One region of the Marinobacter sp. NFXS9 genome, then DNA from elsewhere that is predicted to be linked to it. Evidence: predicted binding sites of a transcription regulator. Region 1 holds the regulator's gene; each other region holds the start of a gene.
What was found. Region 1 encodes sigma-54, which starts transcription at its own class of promoters, with help from an activator protein. Its sites were predicted from a motif close to ANTGGCATNNANNTTGCTNT; they were not measured.
Positions count from the first base shown of each region.

Region 2: J3364_RS08940 (CmpA/NrtA family ABC transporter substrate-binding protein) is a predicted target of sigma-54. The motif match lies at 1,581-1,600, and genes of this name have one in related genera.
Region 3: J3364_RS04945 (flagellar basal body-associated FliL family protein) is a predicted target of sigma-54. The motif match lies at 1,493-1,512, and genes of this name have one in related genera.

Region 1 is NZ_JAGDDW010000003.1:22,060-29,151, forward strand. It holds gene lptC (LPS export ABC transporter periplasmic protein LptC) at 1-452, shown strand, start outside; gene lptA (lipopolysaccharide transport periplasmic protein LptA) at 430-978, shown strand; gene lptB (LPS export ABC transporter ATP-binding protein) at 978-1,703, shown strand; gene J3364_RS06015 (RNA polymerase factor sigma-54) at 1,991-3,514, shown strand; gene hpf (ribosome hibernation promoting factor) at 3,623-3,931, shown strand; gene ptsN (PTS IIA-like nitrogen regulatory protein PtsN) at 3,960-4,427, shown strand; gene rapZ (RNase adapter RapZ) at 4,456-5,346, shown strand; gene J3364_RS06035 (HPr family phosphocarrier protein) at 5,343-5,612, shown strand; gene mgtE (magnesium transporter) at 5,916-7,092, shown strand, end outside.
Region 2 is NZ_JAGDDW010000004.1:226,336-233,427, forward strand. It holds gene J3364_RS08935 (CmpA/NrtA family ABC transporter substrate-binding protein) at 1-1,121, shown strand, start outside; gene J3364_RS08940 (CmpA/NrtA family ABC transporter substrate-binding protein) at 1,752-3,119, shown strand; gene J3364_RS08945 (ABC transporter permease) at 3,142-4,119, shown strand; gene J3364_RS08950 (ABC transporter ATP-binding protein) at 4,145-5,062, shown strand; gene J3364_RS08955 (NAD(P)/FAD-dependent oxidoreductase) at 5,330-6,541, shown strand; gene nirB (nitrite reductase large subunit NirB) at 6,568-7,092, shown strand, end outside.
Region 3 is NZ_JAGDDW010000002.1:287,577-294,668, reverse strand. It holds gene fliM (flagellar motor switch protein FliM) at 1-888, opposite strand, end outside; gene J3364_RS04945 (flagellar basal body-associated FliL family protein) at 938-1,444, opposite strand; gene J3364_RS04940 (flagellar hook-length control protein FliK) at 1,666-2,931, opposite strand; gene J3364_RS04935 (Hpt domain-containing protein) at 3,088-3,435, opposite strand; gene J3364_RS04930 (ATP-binding SpoIIE family protein phosphatase) at 3,595-5,337, opposite strand; gene J3364_RS04925 (STAS domain-containing protein) at 5,356-5,661, opposite strand; gene fliJ (flagellar export protein FliJ) at 5,867-6,316, opposite strand; gene fliI (flagellar protein export ATPase FliI) at 6,313-7,092, opposite strand, start outside.

The DNA of each region.
Region 1 (7,092 bases):
CGGACAGCTTCGTGGTCAATGGCGAATACCGGTCCTTTGACGAGCAGGGCAAGCTGACCACCGTGATCAGCAGCCCCCGCATCGAACAGTTTGACGCACAGAACCGGGCCCACATGAAGCAGCCCAGGGCCACCATGATCGATGCGGACTCCGGCCAGCCCTGGCACATGCGCGCCGACGAGGGCAACTACCGCACCAATCGCGATGTGATTGACCTTTCCGGCAACGTGGTCATCAGCCGCGTGCTGGCCTCGGGATCCGAAGGCAGCCTGGAAACCACGCATCTGACACTGGATAACCAAAAGCGCATTGTGCACACTGACGCCCCGGTGCTGCTCCGGGATCCGCGCGGCACCACCCGGGCCACCGGCATGAAAGCCTGGATCGACCAACGGATCGTGCAACTCCAATCACAGGTGGAAGGACAGTATGAATTGTCATCTTCGCAATAAGCCCCGCCTATTGCGACGCATCGCAGGCGCGGCCCTGCTGGTGCTGGCATCCCAAGCCCAGGCTTTCGACCTCAACTCCGACAGCCCCATCAAGGTCAGCGCGGACCAGGCGCGTCTCGACGACGCCAAGGGCACCGCGATCTACACCGGTGACGTGGTGGTCCGCCAGGACGGCACCGAACTGACCGCCGACAAGGTCGTCCTGTATCGGGAACAAGGCGCACTGAATCGCATCGAGGCGCACGGTAAACCGGCCCACTACACCCAGCCCAAGACCGCCGATACGGCCAAGACCGATGCTGAAGCTATGACCATCATCTATGCGGCCGGCGAAAACCGGATCACCTTCATCGAAAAGGCCGTCATTCACCAGGACGGCAACGTCTTCAAGGGTGAGGAAATAAACTACGACACTGCCACCCGCGTGGTCACCGCCAGCGGCAGTCGCGACGGTAACGATCAGGACGGTCGGGTCGAGATGGTCATTCAGCCGCGCCAGAAAACCGGCGGGGAGAGCGGCAACTGATGGCGATCCTGCGCGCAAACAACCTGGCCAAGAGCTACAAGCAGATCAAGGTCGTCAAGGATGTGTCCCTGGAAATCCGCAGCGGCGAGATCGTCGGACTGCTGGGGCCCAATGGCGCCGGCAAGACCACCTGCTTCTACATGATCGTCGGCCTGGTGCCGGCCGATAACGGCCGCGTCACCATCGACGAGCGGGACATCACCCCCCTGCCCATGCATGGCCGGGCCCGCGCTGGCATCGGCTACCTGCCGCAGGAAGCGTCCGTGTTCCGCAAACTCAGTGTTCGCGACAACATCATGGCGATCCTGGAAACGCGTAAGAAACTGACCAAGGCCGAGCGCGAGACGCAGCTGGAAAACCTGCTGGAAGAATTCCACATCACCCATATCCGGGACAGCCTGGGTATGGCGTTATCCGGTGGCGAGCGGCGCCGGGTGGAAATCGCCCGGGCGCTGGCGATGGAACCGGCGTTCATTCTGCTCGACGAACCGTTTGCCGGCGTCGACCCGATCTCGGTGAGCGACATCAAGCAGATCATCCGGCACTTGCGGGATAAGGGGATCGGCGTGCTGATTACCGATCACAACGTGCGAGAGACCCTGGATATCTGCGAGAATGCGTACATCGTGAGTGGGGGTCACATCATTGCCTCCGGTCACGCCGACGACATCCTGGCCAACCAGCAGGTCAAGGAGGTCTACCTCGGCAATGAGTTCCGATTGTGAAAAACGGTCACAAATCCGGCCAAAGTGCGCCCGGGGCTATCGCATAATCGGCCCGAGACGCTAAACTCAAAATCAGGACCGGACGGCGAACAACTCGCCCTGACGGTCAAAACGTTGTCATCTGGACACCCATAGCAGTAAACTTCGGCAAAGAATTTGCTTGTCGCGCCAAATCGTCATTCGACATGTTAACTTTCAAGGCCCTATCGATACCGGGCGTGGCGCGATCCGCGAAAACCAGGCAACAAAAGTACAGCCGACAGGCATAGGGTGACGGGACTAAATCGATGGTAATGAAAGCTTCGCTTCAGCTGAAGCTGGGTCAACAGCTCACCATGACACCCCAGTTGCAACAGGCCATTCGCCTGCTGCAACTGTCCACGCTGGATCTGCAACAGGAAATCCAGCAGGCGCTTGAATCCAACCCCATGCTGGAGACCTCCGAGGAGGAGGACGGTAACGACGCCGCCGAGAACGACGGCGATACCGACGACAGCAGCTCCAAAGAGCAAAACGACTCCGACGCGTCGCAGGAAGACACCAGCTGGGACGAGCCCGCTGACGAACCGGACTGGAACACAGAAACCAACCAGGACATTCCGGACGACCTGCCCGTCGACACGGCCTGGGACGACATCTACCAGTCCGCACCCGCTCCCGCCTCACGCGGGGAAGACGATGACGACACCGATTTTGAATCCCGCAACTCCCCCACCGAAACCCTGCAGGATCATCTCCTCTGGCAGTTAAACCTGACGCCCATGGGCGATCGGGACCGTGCCATTGCCCATGCCCTGCTCGATTCGGTGGACCCGCGAGGCTATCTGGTGACGTCCCTGGACGACATCCACGCCGGCCTGGTCGATGAGGCGGACGAAGATCCGCTGGAAATGGACGAGGTCGAGGCGGTCCTGCGTCGACTGCAACATTTTGATCCGCCAGGCGTCTTCGCCCGTGATTTGCAGGAATGCCTGCTGATCCAGCTCAACCAGCTGCCGCCGGACACCCCCTGGTTGCCGCAGGCCCGACTGGTGGTCAGTCACTACATCAACCTGCTGGGAAACCGGGACTACGCCCAGCTGCTGCGCCGCAGCCGCCTCTCGGAAGAACAGCTCAAATCCGTGCTGGCGCTGATCCAGACCCTGAATCCACGCCCCGGCGACTCACTCGATCGCGCCGAACCGGACTACGTGGTGCCCGATGTGGTGGTGTCCAAGATAAAGGGCCGCTGGCGCGTGGAGCTGAACCCGGAAATCGCACCGCGCATTCGCGTCAATGCCGGCTACGCCGCCCTGATCCGTCGGGCCGATAACAGCGCCGACAACACCTATTTGCGCGATCAGCTACAGGAAGCCAAGTGGTTCATCAAAAGCCTGCAGAGCCGTAACGAAACCCTGCTCAAGGTCGCCACACGCATTGTCGAGCATCAGCAGGGATTCCTCGACCAGGGCGAAGAAGCGATGAAGCCGCTGATCCTGTCAGACATCGCCCAGGCCGTCGGGATGCATGAATCCACCATCTCGCGAGTGACCACTCAGAAGTACATGCACACACCGCGCGGCATCTTCGAGCTCAAGTATTTCTTCTCAAGTCATGTCAGCACGAACGAAGGCGGCGAGTGTTCGTCTACGGCAATTCGTGCCATGATCAAGAAACTGGTTGCCGCCGAAACACCCAAGAAGCCACTCAGCGACAGCAAGATTGCCGCTTTGCTGGGTGACCAGGGGATCCAGGTCGCACGACGTACCGTGGCCAAGTATCGGGAAGCCATGCATATTCCGCCTTCCAACGAGCGCAAGCGGTTGGTGTAATCGCCGGAGGGAACGGAAGAGCAGGATTTTCAAGCGTCCGCCGCACGCGACGGGCTCAACGCCGGAAACGGAGACGTTATCCGGGCATGTCGACAATAGGAGAAGCCTATGCAAATCAATATGTCAGGTCACCATGTCGAATTGACTCCCGCTCTGAAAACCTATGTTTCCGAAAAGTTCGAAAAACTCGAACGCCATTTCGACCACATCAGCAATTGTCAGGTGACCCTGTCCGTGCAGAAGCTCCGCCAGACGGCCGAAGCAACCCTGCACGTTATTGGTGGTGAAATTCATGCAAAGGCTGAAAACGAAGATATGTACGCGGCCATTGACGGACTCCTAGACAAGCTCGATCGCCAGATCCTGAAACACAAGGAAAAGACGGTCGATCGAATGCACGGCGCGACCAGCCGCTAGCGGTTCATAAAGGGAAAGCATTCCATCCATGACGGAAAGTCCACTAACCATCCAATCCATCCTGGTTCCCGAGCTCACCCTCTGTGGTGTGCCGGGAACCAGTAAGAAACGCATCCTGGAACTGATCGCCGAGAATGTCGCCCGGCGCTATCCGGAACTCGACGAGACCCAGATTTTCAACAATCTGGTGTCCCGCGAGCGGCTCGGCAGCACCGGGATCGGACAGGGTATTGCCATCCCCCATTGCCGGCTGGAAGGCTGTCATCAGGTGGTCGGCGCCCTTCTGACCCTGGAAGAAGGCGTGGCTTTCGATGCCATCGACAACCAGCCGGTCGATCTCCTGTTCGTCCTGATCGTTCCCAAGGAAGCCACCAGTGAACACCTGGAGCTTCTCAGCCAGCTGGCCGAGAAGTTCAATGACCGCTCTTTCTGCGAGCGTCTGCGACGCTGTGAGGATGCGTCGCAGCTGTTTGAGGTCATGACGCAATCAGAGTGAATCATCTGCTGATCGGCGAAGGCACGGCATGAAACTGATTATAGTCAGCGGGCGCTCCGGCTCTGGCAAGAGCACGGCCCTGCACGTTCTGGAAGACCTGGGCTACTATTGCATCGACAACCTGCCCATCGGCCTGTTGTTTCCCTTGGTCGAGGAGGCGGGCAACGCCTCGCCAAACAAGTTGCGCAACATTGCAGCGAGCATCGACGCGCGCAACCTGTCCGATGAGATCGCCAATTTCGAGGCCATCCACGAGCGCCTATCCACCTGCGGCATGAAGGTCGAAATCGTCTTCCTCGATGCCACCGACCAGGCTCTGCTGCAGCGCTTCCACGCCACCCGACGCAAACACCCACTCAGCGATGGGCGAACGTCATTGCGCGAGGCGATCACGGACGAAAAACACCTGCTTGAGCCGCTGGCGCAGCTGGCCGACCTGTATATCGACACGACCGAGCTGTCGATGTACGAGCTACGGGACATGATCAAGCAGCGTATCGTCGGCCGCCGGGAACAGGAACTGGCCTTGCTGTTCCAGTCCTTCGGCTTCAAACACGGCGTACCGGTCGACTCCGACTACGTGTTCGACGTGCGCTGCCTGCCCAACCCCTACTGGGACGCCAACCTGCGTAAATTCACCGGTGTCGATCCAGAGGTGCAGGCGTTCCTGGAGAGCCAGCCGGAAACCCGGGAGATGCTGGATACCCTCACCCGCTTCCTGGAAACCTGGCTGCCCTCGTTCCAGGCCAGCAATCGCAGCTACATGACCATCTCCATTGGCTGTACCGGTGGCCAGCACCGCTCGGTTTACATGTGCGATCAACTGGGCCGCTACTTCAACCAGAAGTACACCAATGTCCAGGTTCGCCACACCGAGCTGCCGCACCTTCACCCAGCGTCGACTGACGATCCGTCATGATTCGCCAGCCGATCACCATCATCAACAAGCTCGGACTGCATGCCCGGGCGGCGGCCAAGCTGGTCGGCACGGCGTCGGATTTCGACAGCCAGGTGCTGATTGCAAAGGAGGGCCGAGAGGTAGACGGCAAGAGCATCATGTCCGTCATGATGCTGGCCGCCAGCTGCGGCACCGAAATCGAGCTGGTGCTGGACGGGCCCGACGAGCAGGCGGCCCGGGACGCCTTGGTCGCGCTGATCAACGATTACTTCGGTGAAGGCGAATAGGGGTTCGCGAATGTCGCTGCGCGGCCCCTCTCGGCGTGCCCCAAAGCCGGTGGAATTCACCTACACTGAATTCTCACGTCTGCAACGTAAGTCCGCTATACTTAGGAACTTCTGAATAAGTCCTGGAGCGCCTCAGGGTGATCATGGCCGACCACTTACGCTCGGCTCGGTGACGAGACATTTCAGGACTTATCCAGGAATCCCACAGAACGAGACAGGATGGCGCAGCAGTCCCCGGATTGCCCGCCAGAGAATCAGCCGCAGGACGCGCCGACCGTCCTGATCCGGATTCATGGGTAAGTCATGTCAGACGCAGTCGAAAACAGCCAGGCCCGGCAGCGCCTCCGCACCCTGGGCGAAGCGCTGGACAGCGGTGCCCTGCAGCAGGTCGCGCGCATCCTCAACGGTGGCCTGAGCCCCAGCGATATTGCTCACCTGCTGGAATCCTCTCCGCCACGCCAACGCGCCCTGCTCTGGAACCTGGTCGACAAGAGCCTGGAAGGGGAAGTTCTCCAGTACCTCAGCGACGACATCCGAAGCTACTTCCTGAGCAAGCTGAATGCCCAGGAACTGGCGTCCATCATCGAAGACTTCGAGTCGGACGACCTGGCCGACTTGCTGCAGCAGCTGCCGGACACGGTGATCCAGGAAGTCCTCGACACCATGGACGACCAGGATCGCCAACGGGTGGAGGAAGTCCTCGCTTACCCGGAAGACACCGCCGGCGGCCTGATGAATACGGACACCATCACGGTGCGTCCGGATCTCAGCATCGACGTGGTGTTGCGCTATCTTCGCCGCCACCGCTCCCTGCCGCCGATGACCGACAGCCTGATCGTGGTTAACCGCCGCGACGAATACATTGGCGTCATGCCGATTACCAAGATGCTGGTCTCAAGCCCCAGCGCCACCGTGCGGGAAGTGATGGACACCGACATCGAGCCGATTCCCGTCAACCTGTCCGACACCCAGGTCGCCACCCTGTTCGAACGCTACGACCTGATCTCCTCACCGGTGGTCAGCGAAGAAGGCAAGCTTCTGGGCCGGATCACCATCGATGACGTGGTCGACGTTATTCGTGAAGACGCTGACCACTCGCTGATGAGCATGGCCGGTCTGGACGAGGACGAAGATACCTTCGCGCCGATCATGAAGACCACCAAACGCCGGGCCGTCTGGCTGGGCATCAACCTGATTACGGCGTTTATTGCATCCTCTGTGATCGGCATGTTCGAGGGTACCATTGCCAAAGTGGTGGCCCTGGCGGTCCTGATGCCCATCGTGGCCAGCATGGGCGGGATTGCCGGCAGCCAGACGCTGACTCTCGTGATCCGGGGCATGGCGGTGGGCCAGATCAGCGGCGCCAACGTGCGCTGGCTGCTGAATCGGGAATTCATGGCCGGCGTGCTCAATGGCCTCCTCTGGGCCGTCGTGGTGTCGATCGCGGCCACGATCTGGTTCCAGGATCCGATGATCGGCG
Region 2 (7,092 bases), on a different contig from region 1:
GCTTCGTACCGCTGCTCGATAGCGCCCCGCTGATTATCGCCCATGAGCTGGGCCTGTTCTTCCGCGAGGGGCTCGACGTCGAATTGGTGCGGGAAGGCTCCTGGGCCTCCCTGCGGGATAAGGTGTCGTTCGGGCTGCTCGATGGCGCCCACATGCTCGCCCCCATGCCGCTGGCCATGTCCCTGGCTACCGACCGACCGCGCACACCGATCACCACCGGTATGGTGCTGAGTCGGAACGGCAATGGCATTACCGTATCCACGTCACTCTATCCGAAACTGATGGCCGCCGGCGCCGATCCCAATGATCCGCTGGCGTCGGCCCGGGCCCTGGTGGACGTCGCCCGCCGTCGGGGTTCGCCGATCCAGTTGGCGTCGGTAGCGCCCTGGTCCAGCCATGACCTGCAGTTGCGCGACTGGGTCGCCACTGCCGGTCCCGATGCCCGTCACCATATCCAGATTGTGCCGGTGTCCCCGATCCAGATGCTGGACGCTTTCCGCGCCGGCCATATCGAAGGCTGTTGTGTGGGCGAACCCTGGAACAGCCTGCTGGAATGGCAGGATCTGGGTGTCATCCTCCACGCTGGTCACCAGATCTGGCAGAACTCCCCCGAAAAAGTCCTGGGCATGCGCCAGGACTGGGCCGAACAGCATCCGGAGATTCACCGCAGGCTGATTCGCGTGCTGCTGAGCGCCTGCCAGTGGCTGGACGATCCCGATCATCACGCGGCCCTGCGGGACATCCTGTCCGACGAGCGCTATCTGGGGAACCAGGTTCAGGCATTGGACGGCCATCCGTTTTCACTGTTCCATCCGCGTCTGCACCAGCACTTCTTCCGGGACAGCGCCAATTTCCCTTGGCTGTCCCAGGCCCACTGGCTGGCCACGCGCCTGGCCCGTTGGGGACAGCTGGGCGAAGCTTCGGCGGCTGACATCCGCGGCATCGTTAAACCCGCCATTTTCCGGGAAGCCGCCAGCTCCGCCGGCATCGACGCCCCCACCATGGACGCCAAGACCGAGGGCCACCACCGCCTGAGTCATATGGTGGAAGGGCGTGAAGGACCGGTGAACATCGCCGGCGACGGCCTGATCGGCGAGCAGGTACATCACTGGCCGGGCTGACAACCCGAAATCGATGGCACCGTCTCAGTATCTACGCTCATACACAAGTCTCTTCTCAGGGCTTAGATGCCTGGGTGCCACCCATGTTGCCGGTTTGCACAAGCCGACTCCCTCTCCCGTCGCGGGAGAGGGCCGGGGATAGGGAGAGGCGCCCTGGGCGCCCATTTGTTTCATCGGAAGCCCAGCGAGGCTGTCGCCTCGTCCCCCTCTCTCCAAGCCTCTCTCTCTCGAGGGGAGAGAGGCTTCTTGGGCCTCTAACTCAGGGATCTATCTCCAGGGCGGCGGAAGCGATGGCCTCTATGGGTTCCAGACGCTCAGAGCCTAGTCCGCAATTCCCGGCCGCCCCAAACCGCCCGCACATGGTGCACTATCTAAACAACTGACCCGAAACGGCTCCACCACCTCGCATGCCGTTAACCCGAAAATCATTCAGGTCACTGATATAAAAGAATATTTAAAACTGGCACGCCCCGTGCTTTCGATTAAGTGACGATTACGCGTACTGAATCGGCTCAGTACCTCACAGTTTGACTACAGACGATGACGATCTGCAGGCATTGGCGCCTGCCCCCGGCGACGGGGGTGGGCGTTTTTTTATGCCCAAAGGAAAAGATGACATAGGAGAGACGCATGGCGAGCCGTATCCTAACAGCAACCTTTGCTGCCGTATTGGGGCTGACACAATCCGTGACCGCATTCGGTGACGAGATCGGTCCCCCGGAAAAACCCGACCTCAAGCTGGGCTTTATCAAACTCACCGACATGGCCCCGCTGGCCGTCGCCTGGGAAAACGGCTACTTCATGGACGAAGGCCTGTTCGTGGAACTGGAAGCCCAGGCCAACTGGAAAGTCCTGCTCGACCGGGTGATTACCGGCGAACTGGACGGCGCCCATATGCTGGCGGGCCAACCGCTGGGGGCCACCATTGGCTATGGCACCCAGGCCAACATCATCACCGCCTTCAGCATGGACTTGAACGGCAACGGCATCACCGTGTCCGACGGCGTCTGGGACCAGATGAAGCCGAACATCCCGACCAACGCCGACGGCAAACCCCGGCACCCGATCAGCGCCGCCGCGCTCAAGCCGGTCGTCGAGAAACATCGCAACGCCGGCGAGCCCTTCAAGATGGGCATGGTGTTCCCGGTATCGACCCACAACTACGAGCTGCGCTACTGGCTCGCAGCCGGTGGCCTGAACCCCGGCTACTACGCACCACAGAACGGCGACACCAGCGGCACCCTGCAGGCAGACGTACAGCTGTCCGTCACCCCGCCGCCGCAGATGCCTTCCACGCTGGAAGCCGGCACGATCCAGGGCTACTGCGTGGGTGAACCGTGGAACCAGCAGGCCGTGTTCAAGGGCATTGGCGTGCCGGTGATCACCGACTATGAAATCTGGCCCAACAACCCGGAGAAAGTCTTCGGCGTGACCGAACAGTGGGCCGAGAAATACCCCAATACCCATCTGCACCTGCTGCGCGCGCTGATCCGCGCCGCCTACTGGCTGGACGAGAACAACAACGCCAACCGCGAAGCGGCGGTAAAAATGCTGGCGCGACCGAACTACGTGGGCGCCGATGAGGAAGTCATCGCCAATTCCATGACCGGCACCTTCGAATACGAAAAGGGCGACGTGCGTGAAGTGCCCGACTTCAACGTCTTCTTCCGCTACTTCGCCACCTACCCGTACCCGTCCGACGCCATCTGGTACCTGACCCAGATGCGCCGCTGGGGCCAGATTCCGGAGCAGAAGTCGGACGGCTGGTACATGGACATCGCCAAAAAAGTCTATCGCGCGGATATCTATGAGGAAGCCGCCAAGTCCCTGATCGCCGACGGCACGCTGCCGGCCAGCGCGTTCCCGGATTTCGACAAGGAAAACTTCACCCGCCCGCACGAGGGTGAATTCATCGACGGTGTGGCGTTCGATCCGAAACAGCCCAACGCCTATATCGACAGCTTCCCCATCGGACTCAAAGGCAAGGAGACCCCGTAACCGGGGTCCCGGGAGATAACCCATGAGCACGCTCACCTCCACCAATCCACTGCTGCAGCTGATCCGGCGCCGGTATCCGGACGTCACCGGCAAGGCCCTGCTGCAGTCAGTGACCCTGCCGGTGCTGGGCATCGCCCTGTTCCTGATCGCCTGGCAACTGGTTGCGCCGCAGATCAATACCTCGCTGGGCAATTTCCCGACCCCGGCCAACGTCTGGGAGCAGGCCGGCCAGCTGTGGCAGGAACACCAGAACGAACAGGATCGGGCGGACCGGTACGTGGAAATGCAGGAGAAGCGTAATGCGCGCATCCTTGCCGAGAACCCCGAGGCGGAAACCCTCATCCGGCCCTATCCCGGGGCACCGACGTTCATCGACCAGATCTTCACCAGCCTGAAGACGGTCCTGGCCGGGTTCTTCCTGGCCACGATCATCGCGGTGCCGCTGGGGATCATGATCGGCCTCAACCGCTACTTTGCAGCGGCGGTCAATCCGCTCATCCAGATCTTCAAGCCCGTCTCGCCCCTGGCCTGGCTGCCGCTGGTGACGATGGTGGTGTCGGCCACCTACGTCAGTGACGACCCGATGTTCGAGAAGTCGTTCATCACCTCGATGGTCACCGTCACCCTGTGCAGCCTCTGGCCGACATTGATCAACACCGCCACGGGCGTGGCCCAGGTCAATCCGGATCTCGTGAACGTCTCCAAGGTGTTGCGCCTGCCGTTCTGGACCCACGCCCGCAAGGTGGTCCTGCCGGCGGCCGTGCCGATGATCTTCACCGGCCTGCGGGTCTCCCTCGGCATTGCCTGGATGGTGCTGATCGCCGCCGAGATGCTGGCCCAGAACCCCGGTCTGGGGAAATTCGTCTGGGACGAGTTCCAGAACGGCAGCAGCGACTCCCTGAGCCGCATCATGGTGGCGGTGCTGGCCATCGGCTTCATCGGCTATGTGCTGGACCGGATCATGCTGATGATCCAGCGCAAGGTCGCCTGGGACGAATAAACACGGACTCTAAAGGAGACCGATCATGAGTAAATCACACCTTGAACTCACCGGCGTCAGCATGAGCTTCGACACCCCGCAGGGTCCGTTCCAGGCGCTGGATACGATCAACCTGAAAATCCGCAAGGGCGAGTTCGTCTCGCTGATTGGCCATTCCGGCTGCGGCAAGTCCACGGTCCTGAACATCGTCGCCGGCCTGCTGCAGGCCAGCCAGGGCGGCTGCGTGCTGGACGGCCACGAGGTCAACACCCCCGGCCCGGAGCGCGCCGTGGTGTTCCAGAACCACGCCTTGATGCCTTGGCTGACGGTGTACGAGAACGTCGAACTGGCGGTGCGTCAGGTCTTTCGCAAGACCATGACCAAACGCGAGCGCGCGGACTGGATTATCCACAACCTGGAACTGGTCAATATGGCCCACGCCAGGGACAAGCGCCCCGGCGAGATCTCCGGCGGCATGGCCCAGCGCGTGGGCATTGCCCGGGCCCTGTCCATGCGCCCCAGCGTGCTGCTGATGGATGAGCCTTTCGGCGCACTCGATGCCCTGACGCGTGCCCACCTGCAGGATGCCCTGATGGAGATCCAGCAGGACCTGAACAGCACCGTGATCATGATCACCCACGACGTGGACGAGGCCGTGCTGCTGTCGGACCGCATCGTGATGATGACCAACGGCCCGGCGGCGACGGTGGGCGAAGAGCTGACCATCGACCTGCCACGCCCGCGTAACCGGGTGACCCTGGCGGATGACGACCAGTACGTCCACTACCGCCAGGCCGTGCTGCGGTTCCTCTACGAGAAGCAGCGCTTCCCGGGCAAGGGCGCACCCACAAAGCCTGCGGCGGATAGCGAAGACGACACGCGGGAGGTGATCGCGCCAGCCGCGCCCGAACAGACGCCCCGGGTCGCCGAGAAAAAACCCGTGGCCGTGGCGGAACAAAGCTGATCGTTTTTAGTGCGTTTTCAACACTTGGCGAACCAGTGCTGGGCAGACATTTGAGCGACGCATCGCCCACTAAGCCGGTAAACCGCTGTTTTTAAAGCACTCAAAAGACTGGCACGGTAATCGCTTTATAGAAATCAGGACGACTTGCCCGATCAGGGATTGATCGGACCATCAAACATCGTTGTTGGCACTGACGCCGGACCATCGCTCTCCGCAAGGGGAAGATGCTCCGGCTTTTTTTGTTGGCGGGAAAAGGTCGAGCACCCCATGGCAGAACGCATATTACTGGTGGTTGGACACGGCATGGTTGCCCAGCGTTTGCTGGAGCGACTGGTGGCCCGTGCCGATCATCCGTACACCCGCATCGACGTGCTGAGCGCCGAAGCCGTGCCCGCCTATAACCGGGTGCTGCTGTCCTCGGTACTGGCTGGCGACGCGAGTCTGGACGCCATCACCCTGCAGCCACTGGACTGGTTCGGTGCCCACCGTATCCGCCTGCACCCGGACACCCGGGTGACCCGGCTGGATACCGCCGCAAAGCAGGTGACCGCCGAGGATGGCCGCACCTTCGGGTACGACGACCTGGTCATCGCCACCGGCGCACGGCCCTCGTCGCTGTCGCTCCCGGGGGAATCCCTGAAAGGCGTGGTGACCTTCCGGGACATTCGCGACACCGAGCAGCTGTTGGCCATGAGCGCCCATTACCGTCGCGCCGTTGTCATCGGTGGCGGCTTTCTGGGGCTGGAAGCCGCGGAAGGGCTGAGCCAGCAAGGCATGGCGGTCACCGTGATTCATCGCAGCCCCTACCTACTCAACCGCCAGCTCGACGCCACTGCCGGGGAACTGCTCGGCAAGGCCTTGGAAGCCCGGGGCATTCACAGCATCACCGGCGAATCCCCACGCAGCCTGGTGGGCCAGCGTCGGGTGCGCGCGGTGGAGCTGGCCGACGAGACCCTGGTCAGCACCGACCTGGTGGTTCTGGCTGCCGGCATTACCCCCAATGCCGAACTGGCCCGCGAGGCTGGCCTCGTCTGTGACCGGGGCATCCATGTGGACCACCAGTTGCGCACCAGCCGGGACAACATCTACGCCCTCGGCGAATGCTGCCAGCTGGGTGAGCACACCTTCGGACTGGTGGAGCCAGGCTATCAGCAGGCCAAGATCCTGGCTGGCGTGCTGTGCGGCGACACCGAGCGGTTCGAGCCAAGCGACGTCGCCACCCGGCTCAAGATCAGCGGCATCCCCATTTTCTCCTGCGGCCAGGCCCAGCCCGGCCCGGACACCGAATCCGTGATCTGGCAGGACCACGAATCCGCCCGTTACTGCCACCTCCTGCTGCGAGATAACCGCCTGGCCGGCGCCGTCCTGTTCGGCGAGACCCAGGACGGCCCGTGGTATTTCGACCAACTTCAACAACAGCGGGACCTGTCGGCCTACCGGCAGCAACTCGCTTTCGGCGCCGCTTACTGCGACGCCTGACGGACAGACACAGAGAGAGACAGACCATGGCAAACAAAACATTGATCGTGATCGGGAATGGCATGGTTGGCCATCACTTTCTCGAACAGTTTGCAGAGACGCCCGCCGCCGCGGACTACGACATCCACGTGTTCGGCGAGGAACCGCTGATCGCCTACGACCGGGTTCATCTGTCCGAGTATTTCGGCGGCTCCACCCACACCGATCTGGCGCTGGGGACCGTCGAGGACTACGCCGCCAAGGGCCTGATCCTGCACCTGGACGAACCCGTCACCGAGCTGGACCGGGACAATCGCAAGGTGGTCACGCCCAAGGGCGAATACGCCTACGATGCTGTGGTCCTGGCCACCGGTTCCTACCCGTTCGTGCCGCCGATCGATGGCCACGACCGGGACCACTGCCTGGTCTACCGCACCCTGGCGGACCTGGATGCCATTCGCGCCAGCGCCGAAGGCAGGAAAACCGGCGTCGTCGTTGGCGGCGGCCTGCTGGGACTCGAAGCGGCCAACGCCCTCAAGAGCTTGGGACTGGAAGCCCACGTGGTGGAATTC
Region 3 (7,092 bases), on a different contig from region 1:
TGGAATGCCGTTAGCCGTTACCGTCAGCTCGTCTTCCAGTTCCACCGGAATCACATCGCCTGCCTTGAGTTTGGCGATTTCCCGCAACGACATCCGGCGTCGGCAGACTGTGGCATTGACCGGAACGTTCACGGCCTTGATGTCTTCCTGGAGGGCATTGACCCAGCGTTCATCGACTTCGTCGATATCACTCTGGACACCCGCGTCCAGCACATCCCGGATCGGTTCGATCATGGAATACGGCAGGGCCATGTGAAGTTCACCACCGCCGCCGTCCAGCTCGATATGGAACGTGCTGATCACCACCACTTCACTGGGGCTGACGATGTTGGCCATCGCCGGATTGACCTCGGAGCTGAGGTACTCGAAATCCATCTTCAGGACGGCATTCCACGCCTCGCGCATGTCCTTGAAGACCTGATCGAGCATCATCTGCACGATGCGGGTCTCGGTGGGCGTGAATTCGCGGCCCTCGATCTTGGCGTGCCGCCCTTCACCGCCAAAGAAGTTATCCACCAACTTGAAGACCAGCTTGGCGTCGAGAATAAACAGGGCTGTGCCGCGCAGCGGGCGCATCTTGACCAGGTTGAGGCTGGTGGGCACGTACAGCGTGTGGATGTACTCGCCGAATTTCATGATCTGCACGCCGCCAGTGGAGACGTCGGCGTTGCGGCGCAGCATGTTGAACAGACTGATGCGGGTGTAACGGGCAAATCGTTCGTTGATCATCTCGAGCGTCGGCATCCGGCCGCGCACGATCCGATCCTGGCTGGCCAGGTCGTAATTCTTGACGCCGGTATCGTCGACGTCGTCATAGGTGTCGACATCGCCGTCATCAACGCCGTGCAGGAGCGCGTCGATCTCGTCTTGTGAGAGTAAGTCCTGCATAGTCCCTATCCGACCTCGAGATTAGTCAATCGGCCACAATCAGTCATCGCTACTGCAACACAAAATTTTCAAAAAGGACATGGTCGATCGGCTCGCCGCCTTCCTCTGCCAGGATGCCGTTGATCGTGTCCAGTGTTTCCTGCAACAGCTTTTCCTTGCCTTCCGGCGTCTGCATGGCCTGGAAATCCTGCCCGCCAAACAGGGTCAGCAATCGGCTTCGGATCAGCGGCATGTTGGCCTGCGCGACGTCCAGCGCCCCCTGGTTGCGACTTTGCAGCGCCAGGAAGATCTGCATATAACGCTGGCGCCCGTCCGTGGACAGCGTGACCACAAACGGTTTGGTGATGGAATAGTAGTGGCTGGGCTGGAATGCCGGCTCGGCCGTCTCGTCAGCAGCCGCTTCATCGGCGGCGGCACCGTCATCGGATTTCAGGAACCAGAGCGTGCCGGCCACCGACAACCCCACCGCCAGAACAATGATCAGGACAAGGCCGATGATCAGCTTCAGCTTGCCTTTACCCCCACCCGCCGGGGCTTGCTCGGTATTTTCCGCCATAAGTCCTACAGTCAGATTATTGTCGTATCACGCTGCCTGGAGAGATTAGCAGCAAGGAACAGGCCAATCCTGCCGCTCCAGTCAGTTCTTTTGGAAAACAGAAGTTTAGCGTCTGGACGCGGAGACATAAACCACGAACACGCGTTCCGGGCATTCTGAAGAGGGGCTGACGGAAGCGTCGTCGCGATGGGCGGAAGGAGAAAGCCAGCCTGACCGGACGGTCAGGCGTAAAGATCCACTTCACCACGCCAGCTCAGATCAAGCTGACCGCTGGCAAGCGTGCCGGATTCGTCAGCCGACAGTTCGTCACCCTCACCGGCAAGGCTGCCACCGCCATGGCCGCCACTCTCATCGTCCTGCTGCAGTTGCTGCTGGGCACCCTGGTCCGCCGTGTCAGCGGACACTTCAAAGCGATCCAGGTTCAGCCCGTTCTCCTGCAGCATGTCACGCAGACGGTGGCCGTTCAGTTCCAACTGGTCACGGACGGCAGCATGGGTGGCGTGGACCGTCACCTGGGCCTGGTCGTGGTGCACCTGGACCCGGACCTCCAACGGCCCCATGTCCGGCGGGGTCACATGGATTTCCGCAGCGGACATGCGCTGACTGGTGAGCCAGGCCAGCTTGCCAGCGATCTTGTCACCCCACTCGGCGTGCTGAACCGGCAGATCAATGCTGGTGGAATAGCTTTTCAGGGGCGCCATGGTCTCGCGACCTTCCAGCCCCCGCTGCAAGCCGGTGGCGTTATTGGGCACCGAGGTTTGGGCGTTGCTGTCCCCCTGCAAGCGGCTCAGTTGGGCGGAAAAATCCAGGGCCTTGCCATCCGCGGCAACGTTCTTACCCAGCAGCGTGCTGACCGCGTCTGACTTACCGGCACCCAGGCCGTCACTGTTCCCATCCTGAGCGCTGTTGCCTGACGCCCCCTGGGCCAGCGATTTGAGGGAAAGCCCCTGCAGTGGATTCTGTGAAGCGGACGAGAGGGGCGACGGGCCATCGGCGGCGGCCGTCTTGGTCGTTTCCACCTTCACGTTGGTCGGCATGGAGAAGAGCATCGGGGCAGCGGCATCGTCTTTCCGCTTGTCGTCTTTCTGATCCTTGCCGTCCTTGTCATCCTTAGACGCCGTTTTCCCGTTCTTGTCGGCCTGGCCTTCCGCGACCGACTTGTCATCGTCGGCGGTATCGGCCTCTTGACCCTTGGCATCCCTGGCGTCATCGGAGCGTCTCTGCTCTTCGGCCTTATCCGCGCGGGCGGTTTCTTCCTGGCGCTCTTTGGCATCGACCCGCTCAGCCCGTTTTTCCTGCAGGCGCTCGTCTTCGGCACGGCGCTGGGCCCGCTCTTGCTGCGCTTCTTTCTGTTCCAGGCGCGACTGCTCGCGGTTGGAGACTTCCTCAAATGCTTCTCCGGAACGCTCGGTGTCTCCAGCCGACGAGGATCGTTCCAACATTTTATCGGGTGTGGGCGATGCGGGGTTAAGCACCAGTCCGGACATGGCAACCTCTTGCCGCTAGGCATCAATCAAACAGTGTTGCAGGGACTAGAGCAATTAAAGTGCCAGATTTTAGGGAGTGGGCATAAGCCAGCCGAGTGACGCCCGCCCAGGCGTGTTGGGCCGCCGGCACAGGGACCAGATCGACCGTCTCCGGCATCACCGCATCAGGGTGCGTTCCAGCAGCTCGCGGACGGTCGCGAATTCGCTCTGCATATCATCCAGAACATGGCGGGCATCATCGATGCGTTCTTCCTTACCCGCCAGTTCTGCGTCGGCGCACAAGGCGCCCAGACGCGGCGCACCGATGTTGATACAGCTTCCCTTGAAGCTGTGGGCGGATCGGGTGAAGGCGTCGGCGTCACGATCACTGAGTGCCGATCTCAGTGCAGTCAACCGTTCCGACGAGTCGCTCAGGTACGTCCTGATCAGCACGTCGAACTCGCCTTCCATAACCTCCTGAAGTTCCGCAAGCGCGTCATCGTCCAGATGTGGCTTGTCGTTCATGTTTGTCTCCTTGTCATCCGGCCGGGCCTGCGGCTTGACCGGCGGATCACCTTGTCCAGCTTGGATCAGCGGGCATCCCTCAACGACGCCCCGGACGTGTCCCCTCGGGAACGCGCCGCCAACGAAGGTCGGCTACACTGCCTGCTCCGTCATCCCGGTTCAACCCGTGTGTTGTTCCGATTCGTCGGGATCGAACGTCCAGCGATAGACCGCCTCCACTTCATTGCCCGTGCCGTGGTGCGTCAGCGAGCCACACAGCTGTCGCAGCAACGCCAGCCCGCGGCCGGCGTACCCGGCCTCAGGGACGGTCCTTTGTGTCTGCTCAGTATAGTTGAAGCCCACGCCACTATCCCGGCACACCACCCGCAACTCTCCGCCTTTCCGGCCGGTCTTGTGCTCGAGCCGGAACAACACCGCATGGTCCCCCACCGTTCGCAGGCGGCGTTCGCGCTCGGCATAATACTGGCCGAACCCTTCCAGCGAATTCTTCCATACAGACGGCAGCCCCAGCACCCCATGTTCCAGGGCATTGGTATAGAGCTCCGCCAGCACCGTGTACACCTCGCCACCCCGCCGGCGCAGACCGGGCACCTCCATACAGATGTGCAGCAACAGCGGCAGAGGATTGAACTGGGCCAGCGTTTCGCCGGTTACCTCATACTCGCAGGACCAGGTGGCCGGCCCGCTCAGGGCCGACTGGGTGACCCGCAACGGCAGTTCTTCAACGTCTGCAGGCGGCACCACATCGACGGTCAGCACCGTCAGATCATCGCTGTATTCCTCAGCACCGGTGAACCGGGCCACGGCCCGCAACACGGCATCCAGCACCGACTGGTCGTCGGACGTGCCGGCAACGGCGGCCTCCAGCCGGGTCTCACCGAACATCTCGCCCTCGGCGTTCATGGCTTCAGGAACCCCATCGGTGGCAAACAGGACCGTGTCCCCTTCCTCGACCTTGTAGCGGACCACGTCCACGCTGAAGCGTTCCGCCGCGACGACCCCCAAAGGCAGGTGGGCCGAGGCCAGTCGCTCGACGGTCTCTCCCCGACGCAGCAGGAAGCCACAGGGCAGGCCGCCATTCCAGATGCTGAGATTACCCAGATGGAAGTCGAGTTCGATAAAGGCGGCGCAACAGAACATGTCCTTGGGCATGATGCGCCACAGCTTCTGGTTGATCTCGCGCAGGATATCGCCGCTGAGGAAGCCCTTGCTGGTCATGCCGTAGAAAATCTCGGCCACCGGCATGGCCCCGATAGCGGCCGGCAGGCCATGACCGGTGAAATCGCCAATCAGGATATTCATGCCGCCGGACGGACGCGGACAGGCGTACAGGATGTCGCCGTTGAACACCGACATGGGCGAGGCATGGTAGCGGATATTCGGCGCATCCAGGCAGCCGGTGTGGGCGACATTGTCGAAAACCCGTTTGGCAATATTCTGCTCGTTGACCAGTCGCTGGTTGTGGGCACGAATCACGTCCCGCTGCTGGCTCAGGGTCCGGTGCATCACCCGCATGCGATTAAAGGCGTTGATCTTGGCTTCAATGATGATGCGGTTGTAGGGCTTGGAGAGAAAGTCGTCACCACCGGCCTCCAGACAGCGGGCCAGGGCATCGGCGTCGGACAGGGACGTCAGGAAAATGACAGGCACCAGCGATTCGCCCGCCAGCGCCTTGATATGGCGTGCCGCATCCATACCATCCATGCGCGGCATCATCACATCCAGCAACACGATCTGGGGCTGGAAACGCCGAAAGCATTCCACCGCTTCGATACCATCAGCAGCCGTCATGACGTCATGACCCTGACGCCGAACCATGGTACTGAGAATCAGGCGGTCGCTTTCGCTGTCATCGGCAATCAGGATGCGCAGCGCCTGCGCGTCCCTTTGCACCTCATCCAACGTAACGCCTCTTCCCGTCTACTTGATGGAGAACAGCTGCTCGAAATTGGAAATACTGAGAATCCGTCTTACGTCGCTGTTGCAGTTTTCGATGCGGACCCGACCGGCATCGCCACCGGCGTAATCCCGCAACAACAGGAGCATGCCCAGCGCGGAGCTGTCCAGATAGGTCGTTTCGGACATGTCGATGACGTAATCGCTGACGTCCTGGTCATCGTGCTCGTAGGCATCGCGGAAACTTTGATGGGAACTGAAGTCGAAGCGTCCATCGATACTGATAATCAGCGTGCGACCGTCTTCGCTTCGCCGCGTGTGAATGGCCATGCGGTGTCCTCCGTCAATGCTTGAGCCAGCGGGTCTGAATCGGGCGCGGCACCATTGAATGGCGTCTGCGGCCCTGCCCCGGGTATGTCCTTTACGCCGAGTGTCCGGGATGTATCCGAACTCATTTTTGATTATTCCACGGCATTGAGGATAGCCAAAACTCTGCAAAATGCATGCGTAAATTTAAAGTGGATTCCCCGACGGATCACGTCAAACGGCGTCGGGCGTGCATTCGATTGGCGGCTTCGTCGGCCTGCTTCTGGTCACGCAGGTCCTGCTGGCGCTGTTCCTGAGCCCGGCAGGCTTCAATGTGACGCGCCATCCCCTTGCGACGTTCATAAGCCTCGCGCCAGACATCCCGTGCCTTTTCAAACACTTCAACGGCTTTGCGGACCTGCTGTTCCTGGGACACGATGGCCTGATCGAGCTGGGCAATAAACGCCTGCCAGCCCTGCAGTTTGGTCACCGACACCACCCCTTGCTGACCACGGCGCATCTGGTCCCGGTAGTCGGCCTGATAGCGGCGCAGCTCATCCAACTGATGCTGTTGCTGCTGCAGGTGTTGTCGCGCCCGGTTCAGCCCATCCAGCGCCTGGTCCTCGCGGCGCTGCTCCAGCGACAGGACCACTTCAAGCCGCTCGGACCGCGGTTTCATACGTTACCCTGCTGCGGCGGTTCCGGTGCCCGGTTCTTGCGATTGGGCAACACCTCCTGCAACCGGTCAACACTGGCCTGATAGGGTGCGCTCTCTTTCAGCCCCTGGCGCAGGAAGGCACGCATGTCGTCGATGCGCTCGATGGCGTAATCGGTCTCCGGATCCGACCCTTTGACGTAGGCACCGACGCTGATCAGGTCCCGCGCCTGCTGGTAGCGGGCGAAAACCTGCTTGAATTCCTGGGCCTTGCGGAAGTGCTCGTTGGCCGTCACCTGGGGCATGACCCGGCTGACCGAGGCTTCCACATCTATGGCCGGATAATGCCCCTCTTCCGCCAGCGAGCGGGACAGCACAATGTGGCCGTCCAGGATCGCCCGGGCCGCGTCGGCTATCGGATCCTGCTGGTCATCGCCTTCGGTCAGTACGGTGTAGAACGCGGTAATCGAGCCGCCACCGGGCTTACCGTTACCTGTTCGCTCCACCAACTGGGGCAGCTTGGCAAAGACCGAAGGCGGATAACCCTTGGTCGCCGGTGGCTCGCCCACTGCCAGAGCAATTTCCCGCTGGGCCTGGGCGTAACGGGTCAGCGAGTCCATCAGCAGCAGGACGCGTTTGCCCCGGTCACGGAAATACTCGGCAATTCGCGTGGTCAGCATGGCGGCGCGGAGGCGCATCAGGGGCGAATCGTCTGCCGGCGAAGCCACGACCACGGAACGGGCCAGCCCTTCCTCGCCGAGAATGTCTTCAATGAACTCCTTCACCTCACGGCCCCGTTC